Regions from separate parts of the Bacterioplanoides pacificum genome, predicted to be linked through region 2. Evidence: riboswitches for the same ligand, from Rfam matches in the RefSeq annotation. Region 2 holds a riboswitch; the other holds the start of a gene.
What was found. A riboswitch is a leader RNA that binds a small molecule or an ion and turns the genes downstream of it on or off. The one in region 2 is predicted to bind cobalamin.
Positions count from the first base shown of each region.

Region 1 (3,919 bases), on a different contig from region 2:
GCTCAGTCACCATGCCGATCTGCTGGTACTACAAACCATGCTGCAACGCATGACCCAACATTATCAGATAGACGAAGCCGCACTGTATAACGACCAGCAACAACGCTTGATTCACAGCTACCAACACACGTTAACACCCCAACTTAACGCCCACCTGGCGGAAGAATCCCAGCCAACCGACGGCCGGCAGATGTTGTTTCCGCTCAGTTATCACGATCTACAGGGCAAACCACAGCGTTTTACTCTGGCTATTATTAACCGTGCCTCCCTGCCCGGCTTTTTTCTGCTCGATACCCTGACAACCACCCTGTTTGTTGTTTCCTTGTCAGCGTTGCTGTGTTTTCTGCTGTATCTGGCAATCCGCCGCTGGCAACGCTCTCCTTACGACACGTTATTACAGGAGTTACAGCAACAGGCCGAACAACCTCACGGTGACGTGCAGCTGAGCGCCAGTGATCCGGATATCCAGCCGCTGGTCAATGCCCTGAACGATATTTTCTGGCTGCGGGAACAGCGTCACCGGGATTTGCGCAGTGCCCGGCACCAGGCAGAAAGTGCCCGCTGGCGGGCAACCCGGTTGTCGGATGAAACCCGTCGTATCAATGACCACCTGGCCAAAGAAGTTTCGATTCGCCGCGGTATTGAAACCCAGCTGAAAAATACCCAGAGCCTGCTCGATAATATACTTCACGCCATGCCCTCGGCCATTTTTGCCGTCGATGAACAACTGCGCATCGTACAATGCAACCAACAGGCCGGAGAATGGTTACAACATGACCCACAGCAACTGGTGGGTCACCGGCTGGTGCGACTGATTCCGGAACTGGAAACACAAAATATTCTGTTTGAGCGCGAGTTACCGCAACCAGAAAAAATTGAACGTTTAGCCCTGCCCAGTCTGGGACAAAACATCACGGGTGACCTGTTAATTTACCCGATTCAGCACGCCCGCCAGGCGAACCGTGTGATTCGTATTGACGATGTCAGCGTACGTCTGCGCATGGAAGAAATAATGGTGCAGAGCGAAAAAATGATGTCGGTCGGCGGCCTGGCCGCTGGTATGGCACACGAAATCAATAATCCGCTGGGAGCGATATTACAAAATGTGCAGAATATTCGCCGTCGTCTGCAAGCCGGCCTCAGTGCCAACCAGAAAGCAGCCAATCAACACGGGCTCGATCTTGAGAAACTGCAACATTATTTACAGCAACGTCAGATTTTTCTGTTTATTGATCATATCCAGCAAGCCGGCGAACGGGCAGCCACCATCATCCGCTCCATGCTTCAGTTTGCCCGTAATGACCACCTGCAGAAACGCCACATTAATATCCACGACCTGATAACAACCAGCCTGACCATTGCAACCACCGACAGTGATCTGAAACACATTCGGATTAACACCGAACTGCCAAAAACGCTGCCTGACGTCGCATGCGTACCCAGTGAAATTGAACAGGTACTGCTTAACCTGATCAAAAACGCACAACAGGCGCTGGATGATAGCCAACAACAAACACCAGCTATTCAGATTCGCGCCTTCCTCCAGCAACAGTCTGCACCAGCTCCACAACAGCAACAAATTGTGATCCAGGTTGAAGACAATGGCCCGGGGATTAAGAGCGCTGATATCCCACATATTTTTGAACCTTTCTACACCACCAAAGACGTGGGAGAAGGCACAGGCCTTGGGTTATCAGTCTCGTATTTTATTATCACCGCCCATCATCAGGGACAACTTAATTACCGGTCAGGTAAGGATGGTGGATCCTGTTTTGAAATTGTTTTACCACTTAATGCCCCCGCTCCTCAGACTTTGGTAACAAACACTGAAACTTGACCAGTTTTCAGCCAGCGGATATTCTGCCGCCCCTCAGGTGCTCTGATCTTCGATCAAGTTAAACGGGAAATTGGTGTCATTCAGCTCCCGCTGAAGCAATCCAATGCTGCCCCCGCAACGGTGATCGGCCTATCCGACTGACCTCAGCCACTGTAACTTAACCGTTATGGGAAGGCGTCAGTTGGCGTTACAGGTTTCAAACTGTGTAACAGGCCGTCAGCCCGGATACCGGCCTGATAATGTTCAACTCGTATTGCGGTGGGCGATACAGAAGAAGTAGCCAAAACAGAGGCTACTTGTTTTGATTCCCGCCGATTGGATAAATCCTATCGGACTCTTATGAAAAAACTGATCTTATTCTCCGGACTGATCTCAGCAACATTTTCTTATGCTGAAACCCAGCTGGATACGCAAACCGTTACAGCAACGCGCTTACCTGAAAACACCATCAATGATGCACAATTGATTATCATTGATCGTGAGCATATTGAGATGAGCAACGCTCAATCACTGCCGGAGTTACTCAACCTCGAGTCAGGTATCCAATTTACTCAGAATGGTGGCCGCCTGAACACCACCAATCTTTATATCAACGGTCTGGATAACAAGCGTATTACAGTATTGATTAATGGTGAACGCGTAGGAACGGGCACAAACGGAACAACGGCTTTTAATCTGATTGCACCGGAACAGGTAGAGCGGATTGAAATAATTCAGGGGGCGCGTGGTGCGTTATACGGTGCGGATGCCCAGGGTGGTGTGATTAATATTATTACCCGAAACGAGACAGATAACAGCCAGCTGACCGCGGCCTTTGGCAGTGATAAAAACAGAGAGCTGAACCTGAGAACTGCCACCAGCATTGGTCGTACAAGTCTTTATTTCAATGCACAACACGATGCCAGTGATGGCTACGACATCAAAGATGATGACGAAAGTGACAAAGACGGTCATGAGCGTTACAGCATTGCAGGTGGAGCCGCGATCGAAATCAGCAAACAACAAAAGCTGGCACTCGATTATCAGCGTAGTAAAGGTAACTACGAGTACGATGGTAACTTTGGCAACAACGCCGACTTTGATAATCAGGCACTTTCTGCCAGATATCAGATCGTTGCAGAAAAATTAACAATCAGTGCAGCGGCTGGTCGCAGCGAAGATAACAGCTGGGACTATAAGGATCATCAGAAACGCTCTGCAGATGATTTATTTGCCACTACAAAAAACACGGCCAGCCTCATTGGTCGTTACCGTGTTAATTCACAACATTCTGTGATTTTGGGTTCTGACTATCAATCAACAGATATCAGCGAATCCGGCAAAGACTACGACGAGTCAAAAGACAACAACACCGGCATTATTACCGGCTACCGTTACACCAACAGCTTTGCGTCCGTCGAATTAGGAGCTCGTCATGATAACAACAATCGCTATGGCCAGTTCCGCTCGTTTAATACACAGGTTGTACTGACGGCTGAGAATGGAGATGTTATTTCCGCCGGACAAGCCACTGCTTTCAGAACACCAACATTTAATGACTTGTATTACCCGGGGTTCGGCAATGATGAGCTGGAGCCAGAGCGCTCCAGAATCTGGTCATTAGGGTACCTCAGACCGTACAACAACGGCTCTTTAAAGTTAAATGGCCAACGGGCAATTTTTAACAACAAGATTACTTATAATCCTGTCGCGTTTAAAAGTGAAAACATCGGAAAATCCAGTGTTGATTCAGTCTCTCTGGTCTGGAAACACCAGTGGAACAGTTCTCTAAATTCGCAACTGAGTCAGGATTGGCTTGATGCCAAGAATGATGGAAACGGAAAACGTCTGAGCCGTATTTCCCCCCGCAGCAGTAAGGCCATCATCCGCTATTACAGCGGTGCAGTTTCTACGCAGCTGGAAGGTATTTATTATGAAGGCTCTCCTAAATCCGATGGCGGAGAACGTTTAGCCAGTTACAGCTTATTTAACGCAAGCATTAACTATCGTGTGATTCAGGACCTTACCGTCGGTTTACGACTTGATAACATTTCAGATCGTGAATATGAAACAATATCCGGCTATCCTGCACCGCGGCGCAGC
Region 1 is NZ_JBHRYB010000015.1:205,665-209,583, reverse strand. It holds gene ACFOMG_RS15855 (two-component system sensor histidine kinase NtrB) at 1-1,837, shown strand, start outside; cobalamin riboswitch at 1,856-2,088, shown strand; gene ACFOMG_RS15850 (TonB-dependent receptor domain-containing protein) at 2,096-3,919, shown strand, end outside.
Region 1: another riboswitch for cobalamin. It lies ahead of ACFOMG_RS15850 (TonB-dependent receptor domain-containing protein); the one in region 2 lies ahead of ACFOMG_RS09550 (cobaltochelatase subunit CobN).

Region 2 (3,919 bases):
ATCAGGAAGAAACCATCCGGGTCCTGAGACAAAATATCCAGCGCTTTTTTGGTCATTTCTTTTAACGATGGCTCATCAGCACACTTATTGCCCGGCTCAACCGTTGCTGCATTTTTGCAGTGGGTATATTCAATACCATCGTTCATCGCTGAATCATCAAACAGACCCAATAATTTACCGCCGGATACCGCGTTCATCTGAGTGCGGTCAAAGGCCAGAGCGTAACCGGCATTTTTTGCTTCCGTTAATAAACGGCGATCATCATCCAGACTACGCTTGGTTTTTTTAATCACGTGCGACGGTGCATTTAACTCAGTCGCCAGTTCAGCAAACTTCTCTTTCCGCAGCGCTTTCTTCTGATCGTCATCCATGCCGGTTAAATCAACACCCGCCAATGGATCGTGAACCCAGTGACGTGAGCCACCACCCAGTAACACATCAACCTGAGCGGCTAATAAATCTTCCGCAATGTCATTTTCCAGGCTGCGGTGAGGACGGTGTGCAGCAAAACCCGCCGGCGTGGCGTGAGTTAAACGGGTATCGGTAATCAGGCCGGTGGCTTTACCCATTTTGCGGGCTTTTTCCAGAATGGTTTCGACTTTATTACCGTTATCATCCAGGCCAACCGCCTCAGAAATCGAGCCCTGCCCGGTCGCCAGCTGAGTGGCAGAACAGGCGGAATCCACCACCAGTCCGGCATTAGTACCCATCGGTGCGGTCATTGATAAACCCAGCGAACCATTTTCTGCCAGCTTCTGCAGACCGGTGACACGATCAATATGTGCGGCATTGGCCGGTGAACGACGGGCATATTCTTCCAGAATACCAACCTGCTGTGCGCCCATACCATCACCAATCATCAGAATCAGGTTTTTAACCTGTCCCTGAGAACCCGCGGGTTCGGACTTATTATCGGAATCTGAGTCACTGCCACAGGCAGTCAGCATGGATGCCGTCAGAACAGCAGCCGACAGCTTGGTTAACATTTTCATACCTTCATGACACCTTATTTTTGTTCATTATTAATCGGGATTGCCGGGTGGCTTCCTGCCCCGAAGCAAAGTGGTGCCGGATCGTAAAAGCACAAGATGACAGTAATATTGCAAACCAGATTGAATACTCAATCAGTGATATTTTTATCCTGAAAAGATACTTCTGGCCGCTTTTTCAGCGGCCATAAAACACATCACTCCATGAAAGCTGAAGCAAAAAAAGGAAGGAGAAAATAAGGTGCTTCAGGCAGACGGGCAATAACCCAGCAATACATTCTTTTATTGGCCAATTAAAATTAATTTGCCACTTTCCGGATCGCGGTAAACCTGGCCCATCGACTGGTAACCCTGGGTTTTACCATTTTCCAGTTGCTGGCGTAATGATTCCGGCATATCGGTTAATTCACGACTGTGCTGCAGCTGAATAGTATCCTGCAACTGAAAATGCTGGCGTAATTCCGGGCTGACCGCGACCAGTGCGGCAATTAAGCCACAGGCAAACACCAGCATAATATCCACCAGATTGGCTAACGGACCGAGTGGCTCATCATCCTGAGCATCGAAGGAAGAACTGCGCCAGCGATCAGTCATAAGCCGGCTCCAGTGCGGCAATGGCTTTATCGTACCAGCGGCGCCGAACCCGGCCTAAAACAAACCCCACAATGCCGGCTAATAACCCCACCACCGTGGTATCAAATGCCACCGTCATCGCTGTTGTTAACACCGATAATTCACCGTCACCCAGTGCTGCCAACCCTGGCCCGAGCGGAATCAGAGTGCCCATTAACCCCAGCATAGGAGCAATACGGGTAATAAAATCAGCCCGCTCAATCCGGCGCTTGCCCACTTCTGTTAATAACGTTTTATCACCACGTTTGATCAGCCGGCAAATACCACCAAAGCGCTCTCCCAATGCCAGGCCGGTTTCATATAAAGCCAGCAACAGAAAGAATAACAGCGCCCAGACAACCGGCTGTAATAACAGCGAAGTCACCTGATGCATCACATTTAACGACAACGAAGAAAACATAAATACTCCGGCACAAAATGTCGGGCCAGCAGACGGTGGCGCAACGAAAAGTGAGCGGCACATTAGCAGGAAAGCCCACCCTTGAAAAGCAACAACAATTGACATTCCGGCTGGCCGGGGGTAGAACAAGCGCCGACGTTTTTGCCCGCTTCGGTATACCCGATCTGTGGCAACGTGGAACCCGGTGTAACTCCGGGGCTGTACCCGCAACTGTCAGGGTGGCACACCCACCTGAGCCAGATACACGTAGCGTCGCTGGATAGTACACCGGGCGGGAATACTCGGTACTGCGAGTGAAGCCGTGGTTCTGTTACCCGCCTCCGCGGTACTTTTTCTCTCCCTCAAGGCCAACCGACTTGAGGTTATTTATGTTGTTTTATCGCTTATTGTCTGCCACCCGGCTGACACGGTTATTATTGTTGTTTGCAATCGCCGGCACGGCGCTGTTCAGTCAGGCAGAAACCAGCAATAACGATTACCTGCTGCTGTTAACCTCCCAGCGAAATGCGGAAACCGTTGCCGAAGCGGTCCGTTTATTTCAGCAGCAACATCCACAGTTATCCGTTCAGGCCCGTACCGACAGCCAGATTTATGAAGCAACCGAACAACAACGCCGGCAACTGGTATTAAATGCCCGGGCGATTATTGGTGCCGGATTATTCGGCCCGGCCGTTGCTGAACTGAGCCCGCTATTTTCCACCTTCCGCCAGCAGCACAAACCGCTGCTGGTGTTCAGCAGTGATCATCGCCTGGTCGCGATGAGCACACTGGCAGGACGAACCTTATTCAGCGATCAGCAACAGCTGCGGCAACTGAGCAAACAACGCCCGGGAGACAACTTTGCCGCCTGGCTGCAACAACAGCAACAGCACAACCCACAACAGGCACAGTGGTTACAGGCCCGCGCTTATTGGCAGGCCGGTGGCGAACATAACGTACAACAATTATTGAACTGGAGTTATCAGCAACTGGGAGAACCACTGCAGGCAGCAGCACCTGTGCCACAACCCCGGGTACGCTGGTACAGCAAAGGTACTCTGCATAACCAGCTGCCCGCGCCCGACCCGCGTCCGCTGGTTGTGGTGATCGACCATGCCGGAGGTGGCCGCCCGGCGGATGCTGCATTGTTACGCAACCTGTGCCAACAGATAGAACAGCAGCAACAACAATGTATCGCGGCACTGGCCTATTGGGGCGAAGCCGGCGTTAATGCCTTAAATGAACTGGTGCCTTATCAGCAACAACTCAGTGCCATCGTGATGCTGCAGGATTTTGTGATTGGTGGCGGCGAAGGTCGTCAGCGGGTTACCGAGTTATTAACACACTTTAATGTGCCGCTGCTGAAAGCGATTAAATTACGCGACCGCAGTGCCATGGAGCATCAGTTATCAGCCGACGGACTGGCGGCAGAAAAAGTATATTACCAGGTCGCCATGCCGGAACTGCAGGGTGCCTCTCAGCCGCTGATTATTGCCACCGCCGGCGAACAACATAACGACCCGCTCAGTGGTATCCGCATTCGCGCCATTGAAGCCAAACAGGATGGTCTGGCGGCATTAACCGCCCGCCTGAAACGCTGGCAAACGTTGCAACAAAAAGCCAATCAGGATAAACGCCTGGCCATTATTTATTACAACCATCCGCCCGGCCGCCATAACATCGGGGCAGATAATCTCGATGTACCGGCATCGCTGTGGCAGATACTTAATCAGCTCAAAGCGCGCGGTTATAACCTGGGAGAATTGCCGCAATCGCAGCAGGCGTTGCTTGATCTGATGCAACAGCGGGGCATTAATTTACCGCGTGATGCCAAAGCACTGCACAACATGGCGAAACAAATTCATACCATGGCTCCGGATGACTACCGGCGCTGGTTTAATACCCTGCCCGCCAGTGT
Region 2 is NZ_JBHRYB010000007.1:6,428-10,346, reverse strand. It holds gene ACFOMG_RS09565 (alkaline phosphatase) at 1-992, opposite strand, end outside; gene ACFOMG_RS09560 (DUF2149 domain-containing protein) at 1,272-1,583, opposite strand; gene ACFOMG_RS09555 (MotA/TolQ/ExbB proton channel family protein) at 1,576-2,022, opposite strand; cobalamin riboswitch at 2,159-2,288, shown strand; gene ACFOMG_RS09550 (cobaltochelatase subunit CobN) at 2,391-3,919, shown strand, end outside.